Regions from separate parts of the Nocardia sp. NPDC058058 genome, predicted to be linked through region 3. Evidence: riboswitches for the same ligand, from Rfam matches in the RefSeq annotation. Region 3 holds a riboswitch; each other region holds the start of a gene.
What was found. A riboswitch is a leader RNA that binds a small molecule or an ion and turns the genes downstream of it on or off. The one in region 3 is predicted to bind S-adenosylmethionine.
Positions count from the first base shown of each region.

Region 1 (9,476 bases), 180 kb from region 3:
ATGGCGTACTGGATGGCCTCGTGGATCGGCCCGATCAGACCGTTGTCCTTCTTCACGAGCACGCCGATCTCGGCCTGCAGGGCATCGCCCGCACCGGAGAGGGTGCCGATCACCTTGGTCTGGCCCGCGGTGACGGCGTGGTACTGCGCCGACGGGTTCGGACCCAGGTAGCCGTCCAGGCGGCCCGAGGACAGGCCCAGGTAGTAGTCGGTGATCTGCTGGAAGTAGGCGATATCGATCTTGGGCAGGCCCTCGGCGATATTCGCCTCGTTCCACTGCACCAGGATCTGCTCCTGATTGGTGCCCGAGCCGACACCGATCCGCTTGCCCGCCACCGACTTTCGATCGGTGAAGGTCCAGGTCGCGTCCTTGGGCACCTCGAGCGCGAGATTGTCCAGACGATAGGTGGCGAAGTCGAACTTCTCCTTGCGCTCCTCGGTGACGGTCACATTGGAGATGAAGGCGTCCACCTCACCGGAATCCACCTTGACCGAGTTCTGCGCCCAATCCGCGGTGCGCAGATCGACTTTCAAGCCAAGGATGTCGGCGAAGAGGTTCGCGAAATCCACCTCGGAGCCGACCGTGGTGCGATCGTCATTGGCCAGGAAGCGCAGCGGCGGCGCGGACGCCGCCGAACCGGTCACGATCAGCGTGCCGCGGTCCCGGATCGCCTTGGGCACCTGTGCCGCAATGGAATCCACCTTGTCCGCGTGCACGCGGCCGGACTGCTGCGGGGTCAGATCGTAGGTCAGGCCGTTCACCGTGCGCGTGCTGTCCGCGCCACCGTCGCCGTTACCGCACGCGCCGACGAACAGGCCCAGGATCGCGACCGCGAGCGCGGTGCTTATCCGTCTGCGACGACTCGACAAAGACATGACATTCCTTCACTTGGGGACGACGCGTCAGAGCGCGTGCGAGAGAAAAGCTTTGGTGCGCTCATGCGCGGGCTCGTCGAAAACCTGGGCGGGCGGGCCCTGTTCGACTATTCGCCCGGCGTCCAGCAGCACGACGGTGTCGGCCACCTCGCGGGCGAAACCCAGTTCGTGCGTGACGATCACCAGCGTGGAACCCGACCGCGCCAGATCCCGGATGACATCGAGCACCTCGCCGACCAGCTGCGGATCCAGCGCGGAGGTGGGCTCGTCGAACAACAGCACCTGCGGGCGCAGGGCCAGCGCGCGGGCGATCGCCACCCGCTGCTGCTGACCACCGGACAGTCGGCGCGGATACTCATCGGCCTTGTCCGCCAAGCCGACTCGCTCCAGCCACCGCGCGGCCTCGGCACGCGCCTCGGCCTTGGGCCGGCCGAGCGCGCCGATCAGCGCGAAGGCCACATTGTCCCGAACCGTCTTGTGCGGGAAGAGATTGAAGTTCTGGAAGACGAATCCGATGCGCGAACGCTGACGCAGGATCTCGCGCTCGGGCAGCTCGTGCAGTCGATTGCCCCGGCGGCGGTAGCCGACCAGTTCACCGCCCACCCGGACGGTGCCGGCATCCACCTTCTCCAGGTGGTTGATGGTGCGCAACAGGGTCGACTTGCCGGAACCGGACGCACCGAGGATCACGGTGACCTCGCCGGTGCGCACCGCCAGATCCACCCCGCCGAGCACCTCGAGGTCGCCGAAAGACTTTCGAATGCCGCGCAATTCGACCGCGTACTCGCTCATCGCGCACTGCCCTTCGCGAAGTGGCGTTCGATGTAGTACTGCGCGACATTCAGGATCGAGGTGAGCACGATGTACCAGACCGTCGCCACCATGAGCAGCGGCACCACCCGGCCATTGCGGCCGAAGATCACCTGCACCTGGTAGAACAACTCCGCGATCGCCATCGTCGAGACGATCGAGGTGCCCTTGAACAGGCTGATCACCTCATTGGCGGCATTGGGCAGAATGCCGCGCATGGCCTGCGGCGCGATCACCCCGAAGAACTGCCTGTGCCAGGGCAACCCGAGCGATTTGGCCGCCTCCCACTGCCCCTGATCCACCGAAATGATCCCGGCGCGAATGATTTCCGCCGAATACGCGGCCTGATGCAGCGCCAAACCGATGACTGCGGCGGTGAATCCGCTGATCACACCGTTCACGTCGAAGGTGTAGAACGCCGGTCCGAAAGGCACGCCCAGCGACAGCGTCTTGTACAGGTACGCGATATTGAACCAGAACAGCAATTGCACGATCAGCGGAATGGACCGGAACAACCAGATGTAGGCCCACGAAAGAGCCTGTAGCACCGGGTTTTTCGACAGGCGGCCGATCGCAAGCCAGACGCCGAGGAAGAAGCCGAGCAGGGTGCCCCAGAACGTCAGCTCGATGGTCACCTTCAGTGCCGAGAGCACCGAGGCGGCCGTGATGTACTGCGCGAACGTGGACCAGTCCCAGCCCGGATTCACGGCCAGGCCGTGCGCGAACTGCGCGACCACCAGCAGCGCGATACCGCCTGCCACCCAGCGCCACGGATGCCGGGTGGGTGCGACGGTCAGCGCGCCGTCGTCATGATGTGCGTCCTCCTCCCGGGAATCGGGCGGCGCGGCAAGGGTACTCATGTGGATCTGTCCTCCATCGGTCCCGGCGGTAGCACCCGCACCCGAATCGGGGGGTTGCTGCGACTTCTACGAGCCAGGTCTCTCGGTCGCTCTGGATGGTGAGGATGACGTTACGAGCCGGTCCGGCGACTGTCGCCGGTCCGGATCAACGTGAATTCAATGGCGCGGCAATGATTTCAGCGGAGGGCCGCAGCCAACGGCCTCAGCTGGCGGCCTCGGTCAGTCCCGGCGGCGCGCCGTCGTGCAGCGAACGGAATCCGCTGCGATGGAATACCAGCGGCTCGGTATCGGGATGCGCGGTCAGCCGATGCACCCGCAACAGCACCACCGCGTGATCGCCCGCCGGAACCTGTTCGTGCACAGAGGCTTCCAGCCAGGCGCTGGCGCCCGCGATGAACGCGGCATTGCCGTGCCCGCTGCGCAGTTCCACATCCCGGAAGCGGTCACCGTTGCGCGAACTCAGACTGCGCGCCGCGGCCTGCTGTTCGGTCCCGAGCAGGCTCAGCCCCAGCAGTGACGCCTTCTCCAGCCGCGGCCAGGTCTCCGAGGAGTACTGCACGCACAGCGATACCAGCGGCGGGTCCAGCGACACCGGCACGAAGGTGCTCACCACCATGCCGTGCGGTACCCCGCCGATCCGCGCGCAGACCGCCACCACTCCACTGGGGAAGTGCGCGAAGGTCTTTCGCAGATCCGCCCCATCCACCGTCGTGAGTGCGGCCGCATCGCCGCGAATCGAGGTCAGCTCACCCATCACCCCAGTGCACCACCGCGGGCGCACTCCGGACACCATTGGATTCACGGAGATCGCAAGGAAATACGACGAACCCGCTCGGTCGTTCGACCGAGCGGGTTCCATCCATCCTCGCGGTGCCATCCGTTCCGGCCGGGACCATCGGCGGAACGGATGCGTCCGGACTACTTGGCGGGCTGCACCGAGGGCTGGTTGATGGTGGTGAAGTACTGCGCGGCAGCCAGAATCGCGACCGGGGCGGTCACGAACAGCTGGCCCGCCAGGGTGCCGAGGAACCCGATGACGCTCATGCCGACGATGCAACCGAACACCGCGCCGCCCAGGGCGCCGAACATGGCGGTCAGCGCACCGGTCACGGTGGCCAGGGTGGCGCCGCCGATGAGGCAGCCGACGGCCGCGCCGCCGATGCCACCGACCAGGGTGCCGATGGTGGCGCCCATCGCGACGGTGTCCTTCAGGCGGTTCCAGGCGGCCTGCTCACGGTCGTAGTCGGTCTTCCACGGAGCCTGGTTCTCATAGGGCAGCGCGACCGGCTGGTAGACAGCCTTGTCGACATCGAACTCCGGGGTCAGGGTCGCGGTGCGATCCTTGATCTCGGCCGCGATCGGGAAGACGAAATCGTCCACCCGGAAACTCAGTTCGGAACCCGCGACCGTGGCGCCATTGGCGGCCTTGATCTTGAACACACCATCCTCGACCACCAGCGAACCCGCATCGGTGTGAATGACCGTATTCGTCTGGGAATTGGTGGCCGTGAAATTGATTGCGGCCGAATCCGATTCAGGAGCGGCATTGACCGTGCCCGCGGACACGCCCAGAGCTGCCGTCACCAAAACGGCGACAGCAGCGAATTTACTCATCTTCATGTACTGCTTCCCTCATCTCTCGTGCAGTGCGTCGGCCAGCATCGAGCAAGACGGGGCCGCGCGGGAGTCTTGCAACCCTGATGATTCGAAGTATTGACAAGCAACGGCCCCCGCTCGAATTGTGTGAGCGGGGGCCGTGCCGTGAAACTGTGAAACCGTGAAACTACTTCGCCGGCGCCTGCAGCGTCGGCTGGTTGATGGTGGTGAAGTAGTTGAACGCGGCGATGATCGCGACCGGAGCGGTCACCAGGATCTGGCCCGCGAGGGTGCCCAGGAAGCCGATAACGCTCATGCCGGCGATGCAGCCGACGATGCCCGCCGGGAGCGCACCGAACATGGCGGTCAGGGCGCCGGTCAGCACCGCCCCCGCGACGCCGCCGATGACGCAACCGACAGCCGCGCCGCCGATGCCGCCGACCAGGGTGCCGATGGTGGCGCCCATGGTGATGGTCTGGGTCATGCGGTTCCAGGCGGCCTGCTCACGGTCGTAATCCGACTTCCAGGGAGCCTGGTTCTCGTACGGCAGGTTGATGGGCTTGTAAACACCCTTGTCCGCGACGAATTCGGGGGTCAGGGTCGCGGTGTGATCCTTGATCTCCGCGGCGATCGGGAAGACGTAGTCATCCACCCGGAAGCTGAGCTCGGTGCCGGCCACGGTGGTGCCGTTGGCAGCCTTGATCTTGAAGACACCGTCCTCGACGACCATGGAACCGGCATCGGTCCGGATGACCGTGTTGGTATCGGTATTGGTGGCGGTGTAGTTGATGGCACCGGCGTCGGCGGCCTCGGGGGCAGCTCCCGCAGTACCGGTGGCGACGCCGAGAGCAGCGATCACCAGCGCCGCGGTGGCGGCGAATTTCTTCGAAAGCATTTTTTCGGTTTTCCTCATCAGGGATCCGCAGGGGGAACGAGGGAATCGAAACCCGTTGACGCGAACATGAGATTGCCCGAGGATGCCGCGAACATGAACACTGTCGCGGCAACCTCGGGCAAACCGCCCCGAATTATTTACCGGGGGCGACGAACGGGGTGTTGATGGTTGTGAAGTACTGCGCCGCGGCGAGAATCGCGACCGGCGCGGTGATGAACAGCTGACCCACCAAGGTGCCCAGGAAGCCGACCGCGGCAACACCCGCGATGCAGCCGACCACGGCGGCCGGGAGCGCACCGAACATGGCGGTCAGCGCACCGGTCAGGGTCGCGCTCACCGCACCGCCGAGCACGCAGCCGATGGCCGCGCCGGCGATGCCGCCGACTGCGGTACCGATGGTGGCGCCCGCACTGATGGTGCTGGTCAGACGGCTCCAGGCGGCCTGCTCACGGTCGTACTCGGTCTTCCACGGGGCCTGGTTCTCATACGGCAGGGCGACCGGCTTGTACACCGCGTGCGCCTGATCGAACTGCGGCGTCAGGGTCGCCGTCCGATCCTTGATCTCCGCCGCGATCGGGAAGACGAAATCGTCCACCCGGAAGCTCAATTCGGTGCCCGCGACCGTGGTGCCGTTGGCCGCCTTCACCTTGAACACGCCGTCCTCGACCACCAAGGATCCGGCATCGGTCGTGATGACCGTGTTCGTGTTGGTATTGGTGGCGCTGTAGTTGATCGCACCCGCATCGGCCTGCGCCGGAGCCGCTGCCACGGTCCCGGTCGTCACGCCGATCGCGCCTATCAAAAGGGCCGCGACCCCGGCGAATTTCCTCATCTTCATTGGTACTGCTTCCCTCACCACTGCCTGAAACGAACTGATGGCGGCAAGCATTAAGCAACCGAACCGATTACCAGAGGTTAAAAACCAGCTTGATTCGATCGGGCCGGTGTACCGGGGACTACTTCGACTTGGCGGCGGCCTTGGCCTGCTTCTTGAATTCCCTTACCTGAGATAGGGATTCGGCGTCAACGACATCGGCCACCGAACGCCGGGAGCCGTCCTCGCCGTAGGCGCCCGCGGCCTCGCGCCAGCCCTTGCCGGTGAAGCCCTTCTGTTTGCCCAAGAGCGCCAGGAAGATTCGGGCCTTCTGATCGCCGAAGCCCGGGAGGGCCTTGAGCCGCTTCAGGACTTCCTTGCCGTCCGGATCTCCGGCCGTCCACAGGCCGGAGGTATCACCGTCATAGTTCTCGACTATGAAATGGGCCAGTTCCTGCACGCGGCGGGCCATGGAGCGGCCGTAGCGGTGAATGGCGGGCGGGGTGGCGGCGAGTTCCTCGAATTCGGCGGGATCGGCGGCGGCGATCTTATTGATGTCGAAGCCGCCCATCCGATCGGCGATCTTCTGCGGGCCGCGGAACGCATGCTCCATCGGGAACTGCTGATCCAGGGTCATACCCACCAAAAGCGCGAAATCGTCCGCCGAGAGCAGGGCGTCGGCGGCGGGTTCTTGAGCGATACACACAGCGCGGCTCACCATGGCTCGATCATCCCACCCGTCCCGCGTTGCGGTGACGCGGGTCACGAGTAGGGTCGGCGCCATGCCCGACACCATGGCTAATTCTTCAGTGGGAACCGTGCCGCACGACGGCCTCGGATCCGGCTCGAAACCGGATCGGTTCGATCGCGACGGCCAGGATCAACTGGTCGATGTCCAGGATTTGCAGGCCGCGCTGCCAGGCGTGCGCCGACTGCGGAACTGGGCGCAGGACGCATTGGCGGTACAGCCCGGCGAAAGCGCCGTCGATATCGGCTCCGGCACCGGATCCGAAGTATTCACCTTCGCCGACCGGGTCGGCCCGACCGGATCCGCGATCGGCGTCGAACCCGATCCGCGACTGCTCGCCGAGGCCGAACGGCGCGTGCGCCAATCCGGCTCCACCGCCAAATTCGTCTCCGGCGACGCCTACGGGCTGCCGTTCGGCAGCGAGAGTTTCGATATCGCGTTGTGCGAGCGGGTCTTCCAGCATCTGACCGCGCCCGCCCGCGCGGCCGGGGAGATCGCCCGGGTGCTCAAGCCCGGCGGGCGCGTGGTCGTGATGGACAGCGACTGGGGCACGGCGGTCGTGCACCCCGGTGATCGCGCCGTCGTGCACGAGGTGATCGAAACCATGATCGCCGGGACCACCAATCCGTTCGCGGGGCGGCGGCTCGCCGGACAGCTCACCGCGGCCGGACTGGTCGTCGACGATATCGGTTCGCACGCACTGATTCAGGACGGCGGCATCGGCGCGGGCGCGCTGGTGGCGCGGATCGCGGATATGTCCGTGGCGCGCGGTTCCATCACCGAACAGCAGCGGGATCAGCTCATCGCCGATCTGGAGGCCGGGGCCGCCAGCGGTGACATCCACCTGTCGGTGACCATCTTCGCCGTGCTGGCACATAAGCCCGCATAGGATTCGAAACGTAAAGCGAAGGCGCGCACTGGATTCCAGTGCGCGCCTTCGCTCGTTAGGAGTCTATTCGCCGCCGAGGCTCAGGATCTTCTCGGTGGCCGCGAGCAGGACGCAGGTGGCCAGGCCGTCCATCGCCTTCTCCAGCTCGCCCAGGGACGGGAAGCTGGGGGCGATGCGAATGTTCTTGTCCTCCACGTCTTTTCCATACGGGTAGGACGAACCGGCCGGGGTCAGCGCGATGCCCGCGTCCTTGGCCAGCGCCACCACCCGGGTCGCGGTGCCCTCCAGCACATCCAGGCTGATGAAGTAGCCGCCCTTGGGCTCGGTCCAGGACGCGATCTTCGAGGCGCCGAGGCGGTCCTCCAGAATGCGCAGCACCAGTTTGAATTTGGGCTCCAGAATGGCGCGATGCTTCTGCATATGCGTGCGCACACCCTCGGCGTCACCGAAGAAACGCAGGTGGCGCAGCTGGTTCACCTTGTCCGGGCCGATGCTCTTCTTACCGGCGTGCTTCAGGTACCAGTCCAGGTTCGCGGTCGAGGAACCGAAGAAGCTCACGCCCGAGCCCGCGAAGGTGATCTTCGAGGTGGAGGCGAAGACGTAGGGGCGGTTGGGGTTTCCGGCCGCGGCCGCCAGGCCCAGCACATCCAGCACCGGATCGGCGGCATCGGTGAGCGGGTGCACCGCGTACGCGTTGTCCCAGAACAGGCGGAAGTCCGGCGCCGCGGTCGGCATCGAAACCAGTTCGCGGGTAATGGCTTCGGAGAAGGTGACACCGGTCGGGTTGGAGTAGTTCGGCACCGCCCACAAACCCTTGATGCTGGCGTCGGTGGCCACCAGTTCGGCGATGGCGTGCACGTCCGGGCCGTCATGATCCATCGGAATCGGGATCATCTGCACACCGAGCGATTCGGTGATGGCGAAATGCCGGTCGTAACCCGGTGCGGGACACAGGAACTTGATGACCGGCTCGTCCACCCAGCGCCGCACCGAATCGGCGTTGCCGTGCAGCATCGAGAACACGATCACGTCGTGCATGAGCTCCAGGCTGGCATTGTTCCCCGCCAGCAGATTCGACACCGGAATGCCGAGCAGTTCGCCGAAGATGGCGCGCAACTCCGGGAGACCGTGCAGGCCACCGTAATTGCGCACATCGGTGCCATTGCCGTCGCGGTAGTCGTCATTGCCCGGCAGCGAGAGCAGATCCAGCGACAGGTCGAGCTGCTCGGGCGCGGGCTTACCGCGGGTAATGTCCAGCGTCAGCTTTTCGGTCTTGAGCTTCGCGTAGTTCGCGGTCTGCGTCTCGTGTTCGGATACGAGTTCCGCATGGCTCATCAAACCGATCTGCGTCTGCCGAGGCATCAGTGCAGCCTTTCCAGGGGCTAGGGGCAATGTGTGCGGGTCCGCGCGCACGCGCGGACCCAACTGGTCACGTTACTTGGTAGCACCGGCCGGTGGGGAGCTATATACGTCCCTCGCACACCCCGAAAATTAAAGGGGACCCAGCGCACCCGGCAGAGCCCGTTGACCCTTGCTGCCTTCCGGCCCTGGGGGAGTTCACAGGATGCGCGCCGCGCTGGATCCGTCGGCCAGTGTAGCGGCTCGAGAAGACCCGCGCCGCCGGGGGTCGTTACGATCCCTTTCGACAGCGCGGGGGTGACCCGCTCAGTACCGGAGGGGAACCAGTAGTGACGAGCTCAGGACCGGGCGGACCGCAGGATCCCGCCAATCATCAGGAGACCGCGCAGTGGTGGGCCACCCCGCCTACCGGGACCGATGCGGGGCAGCCGGTGGTCGGGGCGGATCCGACCATGCTCAACTACGGGACCGCCGGAAATCAGTACGTTCCACCGGCACAACAGTTTCCGGGCGCACCGAACTATCAGTCCGCGCCCGCGCAGCAGGCGGTGCCGGGGTATCAGGCCGCGCCCGGCTACCAGCAGGCGCAGCCGGTCGGCGGGTACGCCCAGCCGCAGTACGCCCAGCCCG
Region 1 is NZ_JBHVSA010000002.1:1,170,787-1,180,262, forward strand. Features, by position in the region: gene ACFVUS_RS20065 (transporter substrate-binding domain-containing protein) at 1-875, opposite strand, end outside; gene ACFVUS_RS20070 (amino acid ABC transporter ATP-binding protein) at 903-1,667, opposite strand; gene ACFVUS_RS20075 (amino acid ABC transporter permease) at 1,664-2,545, opposite strand; SAM riboswitch class I at 2,556-2,647, opposite strand; gene ACFVUS_RS20080 (flavin reductase family protein) at 2,748-3,299, opposite strand; gene ACFVUS_RS20085 (hypothetical protein) at 3,464-4,165, opposite strand; gene ACFVUS_RS20090 (hypothetical protein) at 4,329-5,036, opposite strand; gene ACFVUS_RS20095 (hypothetical protein) at 5,170-5,874, opposite strand; gene ACFVUS_RS20100 (HhH-GPD-type base excision DNA repair protein) at 5,993-6,571, opposite strand; gene ACFVUS_RS20105 (methyltransferase domain-containing protein) at 6,669-7,487, shown strand; gene ACFVUS_RS20110 (aminotransferase class I/II-fold pyridoxal phosphate-dependent enzyme) at 7,551-8,849, opposite strand; RNA gene ffs (signal recognition particle sRNA small type) at 8,980-9,074, opposite strand; gene ACFVUS_RS20120 (hypothetical protein) at 9,176-9,476, shown strand, end outside.
Region 1: linked by a shared signal. The riboswitch ahead of ACFVUS_RS20075 (amino acid ABC transporter permease) and the one ahead of ACFVUS_RS19285 (aminotransferase class V-fold PLP-dependent enzyme) in region 3 are both predicted to bind S-adenosylmethionine.

Region 2 (9,476 bases), 860 kb from region 3:
ACCCTCGGCGACAGCGGGCATGAGCTTCTCGGTGTACAGGTCCATACCCTTGCCCGAGGTACAGATGAAACCGTCACCCGCGCGACCCGCGTACCGGGCCACCAGCGGACCGCCCGCCGCGATGTACACCGGGATGCCACCCTTGGGCACGTCGTAGATGGACGCGCCGACCGTGCTGTAGTACTCGCCTTCGAAGTCGACGCGATCGCCGGTCCACAGCGCGCGCATCAGATCCACCGATTCGCGCAGGCGCGCGAAACGCTCCTTGAACTCCGGCCATTCGCCCTTGTATCCGGTGGCGATCTCATTGAGCGCCTCGCCCGAGCCGACACCCAGCATGACGCGATTCGGGTACAGGCAGCCCATGGTCGCGAACGCCTGCGCGATCACCGCGGGGTTGTAGCGGAAGGTCGGGGTCAGCACCGAGGTGCCGAGCAGAATCCGCTCGGTGCGCTCACCGGTCGCGGCCATCCAGGCCAGCGAGAACGGGGCGTGCCCGCCATTGTGCCGCCACGGCTGGAAGTGATCGCTCACCGTCGCGCTGTCCAGGCCGTGCTGTTCGGCCGCGACCGCGATCTCCACCAGTTCTCGCGGACCGAACTGCTCCGCCGACGCCTTGTATCCGAGTTTGAGGTCTGTCACCGCGCCACTCCTTCGCCTTGTGCGCTTGGTCATGCGGGCCAACCTCCCGCGCCGCCGTTCGGATTCCCGGTTTACGGCTCCCTTCGCACCCTAGTCAGCCATGTGGCGGGGGTCGCACCCACCCGACACAACGGGGATAGCGGACAATTGGCCCGTGACCTCTTCCGAAGAACCGATCCTGTCCTACCTCACCGACATGGACGGGGTTCTCGTACACGAGAACCACATGGTGCCCGGAGCCGACCAGTTCCTGGCCGAATTGCGCGATAACAACATCCCGTTCCTCGTGCTGACCAACAACTCCATCTACACCGCGCGCGATCTGCAGGCCCGGCTCCGGCACACCGGACTGGACATCCCGGTCGAATCGATCTGGACCTCCGCGCTCGCGACCGCCACCTTCCTCAAGGAGCAGCGGCCCAACGGAACCGCCTATGTCGTAGGCGAATCCGGGCTCACCACCGCGCTGCACGAAATCGGATACGTGCTCACCGACAGCGATCCGGACTACGTCGTGCTCGGCGAGACCCGCACCTATTCGTTCGAGGCGATCACCACCGCGATCCGATTGATCTCGGCGGGTGCGCGATTCATCGCCACCAATCCGGACCCCACCGGACCCTCGCGTGAGGGCATTCTCCCGGCCACCGGTTCGGTCGCGGCGCTCATCACCCGCGCCACCGGCAAGGAGCCGTACTACGTGGGCAAGCCCAACCCGCTCATGATGCGGTCGGCGCTGCGCCGAATCGGCGCGCACTCGCAGTCCACCGTCATGATCGGCGACCGGATGGACACCGATGTCATCTCCGGTCTGGAAGCCGGTATGCGCACCATCCTGGTGACCACCGGCATCTCCACCCAGGCCACCGTCGAACAGTATCCGTACCGGCCCACCGCCGTACTGCACTCGGTCGCGGAACTCGTCGGCAAGACCAAGGCCCCGTTCGACGCCTGAAAGACGCTGCGATTACTCGGATTCGATGGCTTCGAGCGCGGCCGACAGGTCGGTGAGCGAATCCACGATCCGGGTGAAGCGCTCGATACCCAGCTCGGCCACCAGCCGCGCGGACATCTCGGCGTGCTGCGGATTGATGCGCCGCACCGCCGCATGACCCGCCGCGGTACCGGCCACCAGCTTGGCACGCTTATGCTGCGGATTCGGGCGGTACTCGGCAAAACCCTTCTCCACCAGCAGATCCGCGATGCGCTGCACGCTCTGCCTGGTGATGCCCATCTCGCGGGCGATGCCCGCCACCGGCAGCGGCTCGTGCAGCACCGCGCCCAGCACCTGCCACCAGGCCGCGGTGAGCCCGGCCGGACCGGCCAATTCCTCTGCGATGGCCAGGAATTGGCCGTTCAGCTTGAAAGACGTGATCGCCGCCGTACTGAAGAGATCCTGTTCGGTGCGGGTCATGCCGTCGCCACCGCGCGGCTCTCCTCGTATTCGGCCAGCGCGAAGAAGCCCGCCGGATCGTTCTTGCCATAGAGCAGATACCAGGCCTCGAGGATGTGCGGTTCGAAGATATCCAGCCGGCCCAGAATGGCGCGGGCGAAATCGACCGGCAGGGTGCCGCTGGCGGTGATGAGATCACCGTCGGTCACGGCGGGCTCGTAGACGAAGTCCGCGCCACCCGAATATCCGCTCATGGCAAGGTATTCCGCCGCATTGCTGGTGTGCCTGCGGCCGTCCAGCAGACCCGCGCTCGCCAGGCCGAAGGTCGCGCCGCAGATGGCGGCGACCGGGACACCGGCGGCGAGGAAATCGCGCGCCTTATCGGCGAAGGCATTCAGCGCACCGGCTTCCCAGGTGGCCGAGCCGGGCAGGATCAGCATGGCGCTGTCGGACGGGGAGAGTTCGTCGAGGGTCAGATCCGGCGTGACCCGCACACCCCCCATGGAGACGACGGAATCCTTTGTGGCGCCGACGGTTCGGACCTGCCACTCCCCCGGCTCGCGATGCCACAGCGGGCGGTTGATGTGCGCGGTGGCGAAGCCGGGCTCCCAATCGGAGAAGGTGTCGTACACGGCCAGGTGAACTGTTTTCGTCATGACAGCATCCTGTCATGTTTGACAGCAAGCTGTCAATAGCCGCAATCCTTCGGACTCCGACCGAAACGACAAAGGGCCGGAACCGTCGATGACGGTTCCGGCCCTCGGGGCTTCCTATCAGGCCAGTGCCCGGCCCAGATCGTTCAGCAGATCCTCGACATCCTCGAGACCGATCGAAATCCGCAGCACACCATCGGAAAGACCGATGGCCGCACGGCCTTCCGGACCCATGGCGCGATGCGTCGTGGTCGCCGGATGCGTGATCAGCGTCTTGGAATCACCGAGGTTGTTCGAGATATCGATGATGCGCAGGCCGTTGAGGACCTCGAAGGCGCGCTTCTTGGCCGCTTCGGCCTGCGCCTTCAATTCGAAGGTCACCACGGTGCCACCGCCGGACATCTGACTCCGGGCCAGCTCGTACTGCGGATGCGACTTCAGGAACGGGTACTTCACCCAGGCCACGGCCGGATGCAGTTCCAGGAACTCGGCAATGCGCAGCGCCGACTCGGTGGACTGGCGCACGCGCAGCGGCATGGTCTCCAGACCCTTGAGCAGCGTCCAGGCATTGAACGGGCTCAGCGCCGGACCGGTATGGCGCATAAGGGTTTTCACCGGGCCGTCGATGTACTCCTTCGACCCGAGGATCGCGCCGCCGAGCACCCGGCCCTGACCGTCGATGTGCTTGGTGCCGGAGTAGACCAGCACATCCGCGCCGAGATCGAAACCGCGCTGCAGCAGCGGGGTGGCGAAGACGTTGTCCAGCACCACCTTCGCGCCCGCCTTATGCGCGAGATCGCAGACCGCGCGCACATCGACCAGCGATTGCATTGGATTGGAAGGGGTTTCGAAGAACACGGCCTGGGTCGGCACCGACAGCGCCTCTTCCCACTGCGCCAGATCCTCACCGTCGACGAACACGGTCTCCACGCCCCAGCGCGGCAGAATCTCATTGGCCACCACGAAACACGAGCCGAACAGGCTGCGCGCGGCCACCAGGCGATCACCCGCGGCGAGCAGCGCACCCAGCGCCGTGAACACCGCGGACATACCGCTCGCGGTGGCGAAGCACGCCTCCGCGCCGTCGAGCAGGCGCAGGCGCTCCTCGAACATGGCGACCGTCGGATTGCCGTAGCGCGAGTACACGAAGTGCTCGATCTCGCCGGTGAACGCGGCCTCGGCGGCCTCGGCGCTCTCGTAGACGAAACCCGAGTTCAGGAACAGCGCCTCGGAGGTCTCGTCATAGCCGGAACGGCGCGTACCACCGCGCACGCCCAGCGTGGCCGGGCCGACGCCCTCGGGCAGCGGCCGCTCGAATGAACCACCGGTGATCATGACTGCCTCCACGGAAGCCCATCGGCGCGCCAGCCTTCGCTGCCGCGGTGACCCTGCGCGTCCAGCGCGCCTTCGAAACCCTCGAGGACATTGAAAGAAGGGGAGATGCCGATCGCCGTGGCGGCGGTGGCCGCGCCGATGGAGCGCTGACCGGAGCGACAGATGAAGATCACCGGCGCTTCCGAATCCGCGGCGCGCTCGGCCAGGGCCTGCTGAAGTTGGTCCGTGAAGCGCGAATTGGGGGTGCCGCTGGTGTCCACCCACTCGATCAGCGCGGTCGGCCGCCCGATGCCATTGGTGTCGGGGACCCCGACGAAGCGCCATTCGGCTTCGGTGCGCACATCGACCAGCACCGCATCCGGATTGTCCCGCAACAATTCCCACGCCTGCTTCGGCGAGATATCGCCCGCGTAGCTCACTTGTCGACCTCCTGTGAATCCGCACTTGCCGCACCGTTGCCCGATGCGCGGCCAGGTCGTCACCCGGAGCACCCCGCCGCGGAGGAGGGTTGCCGACCAGCCAGCCGGGGCTTGGCGCTGGTACTCATGACCTGGGATGAGATTGACCGAAAAAAGGCCCACCTGTCAAACCGTGCAGAGTGTCGCGGCGGGTCAGGAATCGCAGACCAGCCACAGACTGCCGGAACGGGTGAAGTGCCAGGTGGAGGTTGATTCCTTCCCGGCCGTATCGAAGGTGACCTGCGCGGTGGCCCGGTCCCCGGTCACCGCCGGATCGCCGAGTTTCACGAAGTCGAAGGCGGTACCGTCACCCGCCTTGGCGGGGGCGAGCGGGGAGCGTTCCTCGGTGAATCCGTCGCAGACCACGCGGGGGTCCAGTGTGCCGGTGGCGCTGCGGGATTGGAGGAACTTGCGGGAGGCCAGCTCGAGCCGGTCCGAATCTGTGACATTCTTCTCAACCGGCGAAACCAGGGCGGCGACCACGATTCCCACGATCACCAGCACCAGGACGCCCGCGGCGACCAGGAATGGCAGCATGCTGCGCGCACTGCTCTGATCGATCGGTATCTGCTGGTCGTCGGCATCTTCCATGACTCGATCATGCCCGGTCACGGCGGTGCGATCGGGCGCGACACCGGCATTTCACGCTGCTGGGCGTCCGCACAGTTGCGCGGCACCGGCGCGGGCGGGGGCTTCCGCCCACCGATAGAATCAGCAGAATTTCCGGTTGAAAACGGAAATAGCAGGACCACGCAGCAACGCTGCAGCTTCGGGGATTCCAATGAAGGGCACCCCGGGGCGAGGGCGTCAACTTAGCCTAAGCTAAGAAAGACGGCTGAGACTTGACGGCAAGATAGTTCAACCAAAGGGTGCGCCAAGAATGACCGAACAAGCAGCGACCCGCCCGCTTCGTATAGCGATCGTGGGCGCCGGCCCGGCCGGAATCTACGCGGCGGACGCGTTGATGAAATCCGACGCCGACGTGAGCATCGACCTGTACGAGCGGATGCCCGCGCCGTTCGGCCTGATCCGCTACGGCGTCGCCCCGGACCACCCGCGCATCAAGGGCATCATCACCGCCCTGCACAAGGTGCTGGACAAGCCGCAGGTGCGCCTGCTCGGCAATATCGACTACGGCGTCGACATCAACCTCGAAGATCTGCAGCGCTTCTACGACGCGGTCATCTTCTCCACCGGCGCCAACGCCGACCGCGCGCTCGAGGTCCCGGGCATCGAACTCGACGGCTCCTACGGCGCCGCGGACTTCGTCTCCTGGTACGACGGCCACCCGGACGTGCCGCGCGAATGGCCCCTCGAAGCCGAGAAGGTCGCGGTCCTGGGCGTCGGCAACGTGGCCCTGGATGTGGCGCGCGTGCTCGCCAAGACCGGCGACGAACTGCTGCCCACCGAGATCCCGCCGAACGTGTACGACGGTCTCAAGGAGAACAAGGCCCTGGAAGTGCACGTCTTCGGACGTCGCGGCCCGGCGCAGGCCAAGTTCACCCCGCTCGAGCTACGCGAACTCGATCACTCGCCGACCATCGAGGTCATCGTCGATCCCGAGGACATCGACTACGACGAGGGTTCCGAGGCCGCGCGCCGGCACTCCAAGCAGGTCGACATGATCTGCAACACCCTCGAGCAGTGGGCCATCCGCGACGTCGGCAACCGCCCGCACAAGCTCTTCCTGCACTTCTTCGAGAACCCGGCCGAAATCCTCGGCGCGGACGGCAAGGTCGTCGGCCTGCGCACCGAGCGCACCGCGCTCGACGGCACCGGAAACGTCAAGGGCACCGGCGAATTCAAGGATTGGGACGTCACCGCCATCTACCGCGCGGTCGGCTACCTGTCGCAGAACATCCCCGCCCTGCCGTTCGACGATCAGGCGGGCACCGTGCCCAACGAGGCCGGTCGCGTCCTCATCGACGAGAACGCCGACGGTGCGGCGCGTTTCATGCCGCAGACCTACGTCACCGGCTGGATCAAGCGCGGACCCGTCGGCCTCATCGGCCACACCAAGGGTGACGCCAACGAGACCATCGCCTGCCTGCTCGACGACGCCGCGAAGTTCACCGCGGCCGCCGAGCCGGAACTCGATGCGGTCACCAAATTCCTGGAGGACAAGGGCGTCCCCTTCACCACGTGGGCCGGTTGGTACCGCCTGGACGCGCACGAGCGCGCCCTCGGCGAGCCCGAAGGCCGCGAGCGGGTCAAGGTCGTCGAGCGCGAGGACATGCTGCGCGCCAGCGAACCGGACAAGGTTTCCTGATCAACCTGGTTCCCCTCGACTGACCTGGCCCAATCCGACAGGTGGACAAGGTTTTCCGCACTTGTCACCGTTGTGAGGCATGCTGATCACGTGTTCGATGCCCATCTCCACATCTTCGACCCGCGGTTCCCGCTGGCCGAGAACGAGGGCTACCTGCCCGACCCGTACACCGTCGCCGATTATCGACGCCGCATGCAGCGCTTCGATATCGACGGCGGCGCGGTGGTCAGCGGGTCGTTCCAGGGCACCGATACCAGTTATCTCCGGGCAGCCCTCGCCGAATTGGGTGCGGGCTGGGTCGGCGTCGTCAATCTGAACGAGGACGCCACCGACGCCGAGATCCTGGAATTGAACCGCGCGGGCGTGCGCGCGGTCCGGTTCAATTTCAAGCGCGCGGGCGGCGATATCGTCGGGCTCACCATGCTGGCGCGGCGGGCCTACGAGCTGGCCGGATGGCATGTCGAGCTGTACATCGACGGGTCCATGCTGGGATCGCTGGAACCGGTCATCACCAAACTGCCCAAGCTGTCCATCGATCACATGGGCATGTCCGACGACTGCCTGCCCTACCTGCTGAATCTGGTCGATCGCGGGGCCAAGGTGAAGGCCTCCGGCTTCGGGCGGGTCGCCATGAATGTCGGGATGGCGCTGCGCAAGGTGCACGCGGTGAATCCCGAGGCGCTCATGTTCGGGTCCGATCTGCCCGGCACCCGCGCCGGGCGGCCGTTCCTGGACTCCGATATGCGGATCATCTCCGATTCGGTCGGTAGTGACCTGCACAAGGTGCTGGACGACAACGCCCGCGCCTTCTACGGGCTGCCCGCCAAGGAACGCCGCATCGAGGATCCGACACCGACCGTGCCGCTGTTCGGACCGGAATCACCGACGCTGCGCCTGCACCGCTCCGAACTGCCGGCACCGGCGGACACCTTGCCGCTACCCAGGATCGACCCTAGGTCGCGATAGCGGCGATCAGCCAAACACCCGCTGCCAGTAGCGCACCCAGCAATTCCACCAGCATCGACAGCCCGACGCCCTTGAGCGCGTGCACCGTCGACCGCCAGGCCGGAGTCTGTTCGCGCAACCGCTGCAACTCCGAAACATAAACGCCGAGAACGAATCCCAGAATCAACCCGATCACCGGCACCACGAAGAAGCCGATGATGCCCAGCACCGCGCCCAAGAGCAGCGACCGATTCGGCACCCCCGCCTCGCGCAATTTCCGGCCCGGCCAGGTGTACTTGATGACGCCGCTGATCACCAAAAGCGTTGCGCAGGCGGCGAATACACCCCACGCCGTCGCACCCCCGGTCATGATCGCCCACACCAGAATGGCCACCAGAATCAGGATCACGCCGGGCAGAATCGGCACGATCACCCCGAGCAGTCCGACAAGTATCGCGAGGCCGACCAAGACCTCGCCCGATGCACTCACCGCTGTTCCTCCCACACTGCCGACTTGCACGCATTGTCGCCCACCCGGGCGAATTCCGCTCACACCTTCGGTGTCGCGCACGACATCGGCGGATGTCTTCGTGCACATCGCCAAGACCCGCGCGCGCGGCCGGACGGCCTTGCCGCGGGGCCGGGGTGTCACGTTATTGTCGTAGCGTCAACACCGGTGTTGTGGCCGGTGCGCTGGAACGATGAACCGAGGTAGGGCGTGAGCACTCCATCCACCGCCAAGCAGGGCCCGCTCGCGGGGGTCCGGGTAGTTGAACTCGCCGGAATCGGCCCCGGACCGCATGCGGCGCTGCTGCTCGCGGATCTGGGCGCGGACGTGGTGCGGGTGCAGCGGCCGAACCAGCTGCCCGGCTTCATGGAGCGGCCGCAGTGGCGCGGGCGCACCATCGTCGAGGCCAATCTCAAGGATCCGGCCGATATCGAGAAGGTGCTCGGGCTGATCGAGAAGGCCGATGTGCTGCTCGAGGGCTTCCGACCCGGCGTCACCGAGCGCATGGGACTGGGACCGGACGTCGCGCTGGAGCGCAATCCCAAACTCGTCTACGGCCGCATGACCGGCTGGGGCCAGTACGGTCCGCTCGCCGATCGCGCCGGGCACGACATCAACTACATCTCGCTCACCGGCGTGCTCAATGCCATCGGGCGCAAGGGCGAGCGGCCGGTGCCGCCGCTGAACATGGTCGGCGACTTCGGCGGCGGGTCCATGTTCCTGGTGTTCGGCATTCTGGCCGCGCTGGTGGAACGCCAGTCCTCGGGTAAGGGTCAGGTCATCGACTCCGCCATGATCGATGGGGCGCTTGCCCTTTCGCACATGATCTGGGGCATGAAGGGCGTCGGACTCTGGTCCGATGAGCGCGGCACCAACCTGCTCGACACCGGTATGGCGTTCTACGACACCTACGAGACCTCCGACGGCAAGTACATGGCGGTCGGCTGCATCGAACCGCAGTTCTACGCGGAAATGCTGAAGGGCCTGGAGATTTCGCCGGAGGGCCTGCCGTTCCAGATCGACCCGAACGGTCAGGAAGAACTGCGCAAGATCTTCACCGAGAAGTTCAAGACCAAGACCCGCGACGAGTGGTGGGCCATCTTCGAACACACCGACGCGTGCACCACCCCGGTGCTGACCTTCACCGAGGCGGAACAGAACCCGCACATCCAGGCACGCACCGGACTGATCGAGATCGACGGCATCGTGCAGCACGCCCCGGCCCCGCGTTTCTCGCGCACCCCCGCGGGCATCCCCACCCCGCCGCCGAACG
Region 2 is NZ_JBHVSA010000002.1:1,847,553-1,857,028, reverse strand. Features, by position in the region: gene fgd (glucose-6-phosphate dehydrogenase (coenzyme-F420)) at 1-675, opposite strand, end outside; gene ACFVUS_RS23160 (HAD-IIA family hydrolase) at 839-1,597, shown strand; gene ACFVUS_RS23155 (MarR family winged helix-turn-helix transcriptional regulator) at 1,610-2,056, opposite strand; gene ACFVUS_RS23150 (type 1 glutamine amidotransferase family protein) at 2,053-2,691, opposite strand; gene ACFVUS_RS23145 (O-succinylhomoserine sulfhydrylase) at 2,809-4,023, opposite strand; gene ACFVUS_RS23140 (rhodanese-like domain-containing protein) at 4,020-4,442, opposite strand; SAM riboswitch class IV at 4,459-4,574, opposite strand; gene ACFVUS_RS23135 (hypothetical protein) at 4,635-5,072, opposite strand; gene ACFVUS_RS23130 (FAD-dependent oxidoreductase) at 5,362-6,750, shown strand; gene ACFVUS_RS23125 (amidohydrolase family protein) at 6,841-7,716, shown strand; gene ACFVUS_RS23120 (DUF456 domain-containing protein) at 7,703-8,185, opposite strand; gene ACFVUS_RS23115 (CaiB/BaiF CoA transferase family protein) at 8,414-9,476, shown strand, end outside.
Region 2: linked by a shared signal. The riboswitch ahead of ACFVUS_RS23140 (rhodanese-like domain-containing protein) and the one ahead of ACFVUS_RS19285 (aminotransferase class V-fold PLP-dependent enzyme) in region 3 are both predicted to bind S-adenosylmethionine.

Region 3 (9,476 bases):
CGAGGGTGAACAGTCCGATCGGCACATTGACCAGAAACACCCAGCGCCAACCGGATACGCCGAGAATGCTGTCCTGCCCGGCGAACAATCCGCCCAGCACCGGCCCGAGCACGCTCGATGTGCCGAATACCGCCAGAAAATAGCCCTGATACCTGGCCCGCTCCCGAGGACTCACGATATCGCCGACGATAGTGAGCGCCAACGACATCAGCCCGCCCGCGCCCAAACCCTGAATCGCACGGAAAGCCGCCAGCTGATACATGGAATGCGCGAACGCGCACAGCAGCGAACCGACCAGGAAAATAGTGATGGCCGCAAGATAGAACTGCTTGCGGCCGTACATATCCGAGAGTTTGCCGTAGAGCGGCGTAGCCAGTGTGGCGGTGATCAGATACGCCGTCGTCGCCCACACCTGCAGCGAATACCCGTTCAGGTCATCGGCAATGGTGCGAATGGCCGTCGACACGATCGTCTGATCCAGTGCGGCGAGCAGGATTCCGAGCAGCAGCCCGCTGAGAATCACCAGTATCTGCCGATGGGTGAAGCCGCCTTCTCCGGTCGACTCGCTCACCTCGGATGTAGCCATGACCAACCTCCCGGTCCCCGCCCACAATAGGCGGGCGGGGGCCGGTGAGAGTTGTTATTTCCCTTCGAACTTCGGTGCGCGCTTCTCGAAGACCGCCTGAATCGCCTCGGTCAGATCGTGCGAGGGCAGGAACGCGGAGTTCCACGCCGACACGTAGCGCAGTCCGTCGGCGACCTTGCCCGCCTTGGGCTGATCCAGCACATCCTTGATGCCCTGCACCACCAGCGGCGGGTTCTCGGCGATCTCGCGAGCCAGCGCGTACGCCGCGTCCAGCACCGCTTCCTGATCGGCGAACACATCGTTGATCAGGCCGATCTTCTCGGCGCGCGCCGCGTCGATGTCCTTGCCGGTGTAGGCGAGCTCGCGCAGATGCCCCTCACCGATGATTCCGGGCAGCCGGTGCAGCGAGCCGATATCCGCGACGATGGCGACCTTCGCCTCGCGCAGACTGAACTTGGCCTCGGCGCTGGCGAGCCGGATATCGGCCGCGGCGATGAGATCGAGTCCGCCGCCGATGCACCAGCCCGAGACGGCCGCGATGACCGGCTTGCGGCACTCCGCGACCGCGGTGACCGAGGCCTGCATCTCACGCACGTGCCGCAGGAAGTCGGTGCGCGGTCCCGCGAGCGCCTTATCGGCGAGCAGCGGCCCGAACAGCGGGCTCATGGCGGGCAGGTCCAGCCCGTAGGAGAAATGCTTGCCCGACCCGGTGAGCACGACGGCCCGCACCTCCGGATCCGCGTCGAGCTCGCGGAAGATGAGCGGCAGTTCACGCCAGAAGTCCGGGCCCATGGCATTGCCTTTGCCGGGACCGGTCAGGGTAACCGTCGCGATGTGGTCCTTGCTTTCGACCTCGAAAGCCTTCCAATCGGTCATCGGTCCAGCGTATCGGGGGTGCGGAGGGTCCGGGCGGGCGGTGTAAATCCTGTGCTAAATCTGCTGTCCCGCACTGGTTTCCGGGGGCTCGCGGACGGGACGATTAACAGGGTCCACAAGCCACACTCCGGGCTGGGAGTTTCCCGTGTTGATGCATCATGGAATCGGCCTCGACCGCTTCAATTCCTGTTCCCGCCGGCGCGCCGTGCACGCCCTGTACGAATGCTGCAGCTGTGTCAGCTGGGCCGAGAAGATCGCCGACGGCCGCCCCTACCCCGGCTACGACGCCCTGCACACCGCCGTCGCGGCGGGGCTGCGCGCACTCTCCGCGGCCGAATTGGAGCACGCCTTCGATTCGTGTGCGCGCGAAACGATTTCGGAGCACAGCGTCATCGAGCTGGAACGCGTCACGCGAGCACGCATCGAGCGAATGCTCGGCCCGGAAGAGGGCTATCCCGAATACTGATCCCCCGCACATCCACCGCAATCGCTCTACTCTGGTGCCATGCGCAGGTCCCTGCCGCCGGTCGCTTCCAAAGTTTCCGACACACTGATTGCTCGCGGTCATCACGGGGTCATCCTCACCCAGCCGCAACCCACCCACACCGCGGCCGAGGCCGCCCAGGCACTCGGCGTGGAACTCGGGGCGATCACCAAATCGCTGCTGTTCCTGCTCGACGACGATCCGGTGCTGCTGCTGGTGTCCGGCGCGCACACGGTCGATCTGGATCGCACCGGGGAACGCCTGGAGGGCACGCTGACCCGGGCTCCGGCGGCGATGGTGCAGCAGGTGACGGGTCAGCCGATGGGCGGGGTCGCCCCGGTCGGGCATCCGATCAACCTGCCCACCTACATCGATACAGCGCTCGCCCGGCATGCGGAGCTGTGGGCCGCGGGCGGGCATCCGAACACGGTATTTCGCACCACTTTTGGCGAGCTGGTTCGAATAACCGCTGGTCTGGCGATCGACGTCGATTGAGTTCGCACCAATTTCCGCACCGGATGGAATATCCGGCGGGCCGTGGACGTAGGTTCGGAAGGTGACCGATTCTCCGACGCCTGGCGCCGAGCTCCACGTGCCCGACGACCTGAGCGGCATCACCGCCCAGCAGTATCGCGCCGCCATGCGCCATTATCCGGCGGGCGTCACCATCGTCACGCTCAAGTCTCCGGACGGGCCGGTCGGTTTCACTGCGACCTCGTTCGCCTCGCTATCGGCGCAGCCGCCGCTCATCTCGTTCAATATCGCCGAGACCTCGTCCAGCATCGCCGCCATGACCCAGGCGGAATCGGTGGTGGTGCACTTCCTGGGCGAACATCAGAAGCATCTGGCGCAGCGGTTCAGTCGCAGCGCCGAGGAACGTTTCACCGACCGATCGCTGTGGACCACCCTGGAATCCGGCGAACCGGTACTGCACGGGACGCCGATCTGGGTGCGCGCCACCGTGCACCAGCTGATTCCGATCGGCGATCACACCCTGGTGATCGGCCTGGTCACGCGGGTACACGACAACACCGAGGACGCGCCCGCCGTCGGCCCGCTGGTGTACTACAACGGCGTCTACCACCGCGCCGAGATCGCCGACTGACTCACGCCGCGGCGGAGGCGACGGTGCCGATGCCCAGCGCCGCCAGGATTCCGGCGCTCGCCTGCTCCAGCCGATCCCGCACCTTCGGCTTGCGCAGCAGTTCCACCGCACGCGAGGCCGCCAGGGCCAGCAGCACCATTTCGATTGCGGCGATGGAGGATTCGATCGCGCCCAGGGTGAGCGTATTCGCGAACGTCACCTGGGTGAGGAACTGCGGCAGCACCGCGAGATAGAACAACCCGACCTTCGGGTTGAAAATACAGGACAGCAACCCCGCGGCGAACGCCGAGCGAATCGATGACGCCCGTTCCCGCGACCCCCGCGCGGCCAATTCCGCCTCCGCGTCCGCGAGCCCCCTGCGATGCGCCATGAGCGCCCGAATCCCCAAGTACAGCAGGTAGATTCCACCGACCACCTTCAGGCTGCGATACGCCGTGGCCGACTGCTCCAGCAGCGCCGCCACCCCCGCCGCGACCACCACCGCCCAGACGATTCCGCCGAACGCGGATCCGGCCGCCGCCGCTATCCCCGGACGCGGCCCGGCCATCGAAAAACGCAGCACCAGAAAGGTATCCGGACCGGGGGTCAGGGCCAGCAGCACGCACAACCCGAGAAAGCTCAGCAGCAGGGGAAAACTCACCCTCCCATGGCAACCCACCGCGGCCCACGGGCGCAAGTGTTTTCACCGCACATGAGAAAGCCGCCGACGTTCCGGAGGAGAAACGTGCGGCGGCCCTCGGAGCGGCAGAGATTCAGTTCCGCGCGCTGAATTCCGCGCCCAGTTCGCGGAACACGTCGGTGTTCATCGTGAACGCCAGGCGAGCCTCGTCGAGCACCCGCTCGACATCGGCGCCTTCGATGGGCAGTCCGTCCAGGTTCTCCCGGTACTCGCGCTTGAACGCGGCCGGATTCGAGATGTCGTCGAAGACGTAGAAGCGCACGCCGTCGCCCTTCTTGGGCAGGTTCCACAGCTTCTCGGCGGTACCGCGAATGACCTGGCCACCGGACAGATCACCCAGGTAGCGGGTGTAGTGGTGCACCACGTAGCCGGCGGACCATTCGGTCGCGCACTCCTCGATGCGAGCGGCGTAGGCGGCGGTCGAGGGCAGCGGGGTCAGTTCATCGCGCCAGTTCGCACCGCCGAGGTAGGCCAGATCGGCTTCCAGAGCGGCCAGGCGGGCCAGGCCCGGCTGTACGAACGGTCCCGCGACCGAATCGGAAGCCAGTGCGGCGGAATGCTTTTCGAGCGCCTCGTAAACGAACCAGAGCTGCGAGGTGTAGCGGTAGAAGGCTTCGACGCCGAGTTCGCCGGTCAGCAGATCGCGCATGAAGGTGGAGTGCTCGGCCTCGGCGTGCTGCTGTTCGGTCGCGCTGCGGATGAGCGTCGAGAACGGCGCGGCGGTGTCGGTGTCCAACATGGTCGAGCTCCTCGTTCGGTCGAAATTACGTCTCCGGGGCGCCCACCTTTGGATACCCTAACTTTCTCTTCGACCATACGCTTCAGCAACGATCTCGCGATTCGACCTTTTCGGCCCTCCCGATCCAACTTTCGGATGATTTTCGCGGCGGGGTTGACAAGAACCGCGATCTTCTGCAAGCTCTTCAACCAGGTCATGAGTACCAGCGTCAAGCCCTGGCTAGCTGGTCGGCAACCCTCCTCCGCGGTGGGGTGCTCCAGGTGACGACCGGGCCGCCGCCCGACCGGGCGCGGCAAGCGCGGACTCTCGATCATTGCTTTCCTTGATCGCGTGTCCCTTGCCCGATGGGATTTCGTGATGACTGCTTTCGCCGACCAGACCTGTGCCGCCCTCGCCACCGTTTCCGGTTGTGAGCTCGAGGTACCGCTCGTGCAGGGCGGAACGATTCGCTACGCCAACTTCGACTATGCCGCCAGCGCACCGGCTTTGGCGCAGGTCACCACCCGCGTGCAGGATCTGCTGCCGTTCTACGCCAGCGTGCACCGGGGTGCGGGATACGCCTCGCGCGTCTCCACCGACTGCTACGAATCCGCTCGCGGTTCGGTCGCCCGCTTCCTCAACGCGGCCGACGATCAGGTCGTGGTCTTCACCCGCAACACCACCGATGCGCTGAACCTGCTGGCCTCCTGCGTGCCCGGTGACACCGTGGTGCTCGATTCCGAACACCACGCCAATTTCCTGCCGTGGACCCGCAACGGCCGCCGCGTGGTGCCGATCGCGGACACCATCGAGGAGACCATTCAGCGCGTGGTCGCCGAACTGTGCACCAAACCCGCTGCGCTGCTTGCCATTACCGGTGCGTCCAATGTGACCGGGGAACTGCTCCCGCTGGAGCGGCTGGCCTGGATCGCGCACCAGTGCGGCACCCGGGTACTGGTGGACGCCGCCCAGCTGGCCCCGCACCGGCGCATCGATCTCCAGACCAGCGGTATCGACTACCTGGCCTTCTCCGGTCACAAGGCGTACGCCCCGTTCGGCGCTGGTGTACTCGTCGGCCGCCGCGACTGGCTCGATGCCGCCGAGCCGTACCTCGCGGGCGGCGGCGCGGTCCGTTCGGTGAGCGCCGACAGCGTGGAGTGGGCTCCCGCCCCGCAGCGCCACGAGGCCGGTTCCCCCAATGTGCTGGGTGTGGCCGCCCTCGCCGCCGCGTGTGACGCACTGGCCGAATTCGACGAGACCACCCTGCTCGAACATGAGCAGTACCTCACCCACCGCCTGCGCTACGGCCTGAAAACCGTTCCGGGCGTGAACTTCCTGCGCATCTGGCGGGACAGCGCCGATGCGGTCGGCATCGTCGCCTTCACCGTCGACGGGTTCGAGCCCGGCCAGGTGGCGGCCTACCTCTCGGCCGAACACGGCATCGGCGTCCGCGACGGCCGCTTCTGCGCGCACCCCCTGCTGTCGCGTCTCGGCGTCGACGCCGCCGTGCGGGCCAGCATCGGCCTGGGCACCACCGCCGCCGATGTGGACCGCCTCGTCGACGCCATCGCCGCTCTGGTCGAGAACGGTCCCGCCTGGGACTACGCCAAGACCGAGGGCCACTGGAACCCCACCCCCGAAACCCGCCCCTTCGGCAGCTCGGCCGCCGGCGCGGCCCCCTGCGCGATCTGACCCTCGGTTCGCCGCTGGTCGCCGGTCGCGATCCGGGCCGGCGGCCGGTCTAGAACACCAGGTAGCGGCGAGCGAGCTCTTCCACGAAGGGATCGTCGTCGGCGACGGCATCGAGGATGTCGAGGTCGTCCCGCACCGAAACCTGGCGTCCGTCTTCCTGATCCGGGTCCGGCGGCCCGTCCTCATCGAGCTGCCGGACCAGTTTCGCGCGCACGCGCTCCTTCAGCGAATCACTCATAGCCAGAGCATGCCCGGTTTGCCCGAGGTAATTCGGCCAGGCACGCCGACCGATCACACCGGCGCGAGCCAGCTCCCCCACGGCGTATTGCGGACCACCGTATATAGGACGAGAAAGGCCAGCGTCACCCACAGGGCGGTCCTGGGCAGCACCCGCGGTAGCGGCGGCGGGCTCGTCCGCCCACGGAACCCGCTCACCAGCCAGGTCACCCACCACGCCAGGAATCCCAGCAGCAGCGGCACCAGCAGGATATTGCTGTGAATCGCGTCGAGCACCCGGCCGTCGGTGAGATTGTGCAATCCGCGCAGCCCGCCGCAGCCGGGGCACCAGTACCCCGTCACTTCCTTGAACGGGCAGAGCCCATACGACCCCGACTCATGCGGATCGCGAAAGTGCAGTAGCACCAAGCCACCTGCCACCGCGGCACCGCCGAGCAGCGGCAATCCGGCACTCAGCCACCTGGGGTGAGCAGCGGATTCGGCGTCACGCGCCTGCACGGTTTCCACCAGACAACCGTAACCGGGCCCGCCGCAACCCGCCATATTCCGCGCGACTTCGCACCCCCGGACAGTGCGGTTCGCAGTCCGAACCCGTGGGTATGCTTCCCCTGCAAGGGTTTTCGATCCGCGGGAGGTAGGTCACATGCGCCAGCGCCAGGCCGACAGTGGCAGAATCGCCCGCGCCGCCGCCTCCGCGGGCATGCTCGCCCTCATCATCGTCGCCAAAGCGGGCAGCATGACCTTCGGCTACTCATTCCCCAACAGCCTGCTGATACTGCTCGTAATCGCGGCGATCGGCGGCGCGTACCTGCTGTTCCAGCGCCGCGAGCGCCCCGGCTCATCGGGCACGAACCCCGTCCCGGTTCCGGCTGTCGCCCAGGTCGGCGACAACCCGCGATCCGGCGCGGTTCCGCCTGCCGCCCACCGGGTTACCGACCCGTCCGCACCACCGGTTTCCGTTCCCGCCGGCGCGCAGCGGGTCATCGGCCCGGTCGCGGCATCGCACGCGGCCGATCCGGCCGCCGCCGTGGCCACCATCTCCGCGCACGCGCTGCACCCGAACTATCAGGAGCCGCCCACCATGCCGGTGCACTACCGCACCGGGACGGCGCCGGACGACGCACCGACCATCGGACTCGGCGGCTCACACGACGATCCGCCGACCGTGGGCCTCAGCGAATCGGCGCCCGCTCGCTGACCGGCGCGGTGAGCGCGCCCGCGAGCATGTCGATGATCTCGGTCCACGCGCCGGTGTCCCCCGCCGCGACCCGGCCCGACTCCACCGCCCGCTCATGATCGGCCAGTAGCGCGAACAGCATGGTGGGCAGCGCGCGCAGCCGATGCACCCGCAATCGCGGTGCGAGCGTGGTCATTTCATCGCCGAGCCGCTGCATGATCACCCGCACCGAGGTGCGGCGGTCGCTCTCCAGATTCGAGGCGTCGGTGACCGCCGGGTGGGTGTGGATCTGTTCCAGGAAGCGCGCGTAGTGATGACTGCCCTCGCTGGCCCCGAGTTCGAACATCGGCAGCACCAGCGCCTCCAAGAGCGCGTGCACCCCCGCACCCGCGCCGACCTGTTCCGCGAGCATTTCCAAGCGCCGCACCTCGAGCGCGCCGAGTCGCAATTCCACCACGGCCTCGATGAGTCCGTCCCGCGAACCGAAGTGGTACTGGATCGCCGAATTGTTCCGCTGTCCGGCGGCCGCGGCGATATCGCGCAGCGGCACCGCCTGCCCGCGTTCGGCGATCAATCGCTCGGCCGCGAAGATGATCCGCTCCCGCGCCTCGTTCACTCCCACAGGTGCAGAATAGCCGTCCACCAGCCGATAAAGAACTCATCCTTGACAGTTAAGCACTTGTTCTTAAAGCTCTGGGTGACTGCCATCACTCGATAGGACTGCACTCGATGATCCTGGACACCTTCCGACTGGACGGCCGCGTCGCCGTCGTCACCGGCGCGGGCCGCGGTATCGGCGCCGCGACCGCGCTCGCGCTGGCCGAGGCCGGCGCCGATGTCGCCCTCGCCGCCCGCACCCCCGCGCAGCTCGAGGACGTCGCGGGCAAGATCCGCGCGCTGGGCCGGCGCGCGGTGATCGTGCCCTGCGATCTGAACGACCTCGACACCGTCACCGCCTTCGCCGATACCGCCGCCGCCGAACTCGGCCGCCTCGATATCGTCGTCAACAATGTCGGCGGCACCATGCCGAACACCTTCGCCACCACCTCCCCGCAATTCCTGGAGGACGCCTTCCATTTCAATGTGTCCACCGCGCACGCCCTCACCCAGGCCGCGCTGCCGCACATGCTGAAGAACGACGGCGGATCAGTGGTCAGCATCTCCTCGATGATGGGCCGCGCACCCGGTCGCGGGTTCCTGGCCTACGGCACCGCCAAAGCCGCACTCGCGCACTGGACCCGGATGGCCGCCTCGGATCTGTCCCCGCGCGTGCGGGTGAACGCCATCGCCGTCGGCTCCGTCCTCACCTCCGCGCTGGAAGTCGTTGCGCAGCAACCGGAAATCAAAGCCAAGATGGAGGGCGCGACCCCGCTGCGCCGCCTCGGCGAGCCCTGGGAGATCGCCGCCGCCATCGTCTTCCTGTGCTCGCGCGCGGGCGGCTACATCACCGGCAAGATCCTCGAGGTCGACGGCGGTATCGAAGCACCCAACCTCGAACTCGGCCTGCCCGACCTGTGAACCGGAGTCAGCCATGAAATACCGTGTCGTGCAATGGAGTACCGGCAATGTCGGCCGCCGCACACTCCGCAATATCATCGCCCGCCCCGAACTGGACCTGGTCGGCGTCTGGGTGTCCAGCGACGCCAAAGCCGGTCGGGACGCGGGCGAACTCGCGGGCCTGGACACCGAAACCGGTGTCCTCGCGACCACCGACGCCCAGGCCCTCATCGCCCTGAAACCGGACTGCATCGTGCACACCGCCATGGCCGACGACCGGCTCATGGAAGCCGTCGAAGACCTGAAGATGTTCCTGCGCGCGGGCATAAACGTGGTCTCCAGCAGCCCCGTCTTCCTCCAATTCCCTTACGGCACACTGCCGGACGAGGCCATCGCCCCGATCATCGAAGCCGCCGACGCGGGCA
Region 3 is NZ_JBHVSA010000002.1:987,229-996,704, forward strand. Features, by position in the region: gene ACFVUS_RS19250 (MDR family MFS transporter) at 1-586, opposite strand, end outside; gene ACFVUS_RS19255 (crotonase/enoyl-CoA hydratase family protein) at 641-1,462, opposite strand; gene ACFVUS_RS19260 (2-oxo-4-hydroxy-4-carboxy-5-ureidoimidazoline decarboxylase) at 1,608-1,928, shown strand; gene ACFVUS_RS19265 (YbaK/EbsC family protein) at 1,968-2,441, shown strand; gene ACFVUS_RS19270 (flavin reductase family protein) at 2,587-3,051, shown strand; gene ACFVUS_RS19275 (LysE family translocator) at 3,053-3,691, opposite strand; gene ACFVUS_RS19280 (heme oxygenase (biliverdin-producing)) at 3,804-4,469, opposite strand; SAM riboswitch class IV at 4,661-4,774, shown strand; gene ACFVUS_RS19285 (aminotransferase class V-fold PLP-dependent enzyme) at 4,827-6,140, shown strand; gene ACFVUS_RS19290 (hypothetical protein) at 6,190-6,378, opposite strand; gene ACFVUS_RS19295 (DUF2752 domain-containing protein) at 6,432-6,884, opposite strand; gene ACFVUS_RS19300 (hypothetical protein) at 7,021-7,575, shown strand; gene ACFVUS_RS19305 (TetR family transcriptional regulator) at 7,550-8,176, opposite strand; gene ACFVUS_RS19310 (SDR family oxidoreductase) at 8,284-9,072, shown strand; gene ACFVUS_RS19315 (diacylglycerol kinase) at 9,086-9,476, shown strand, end outside.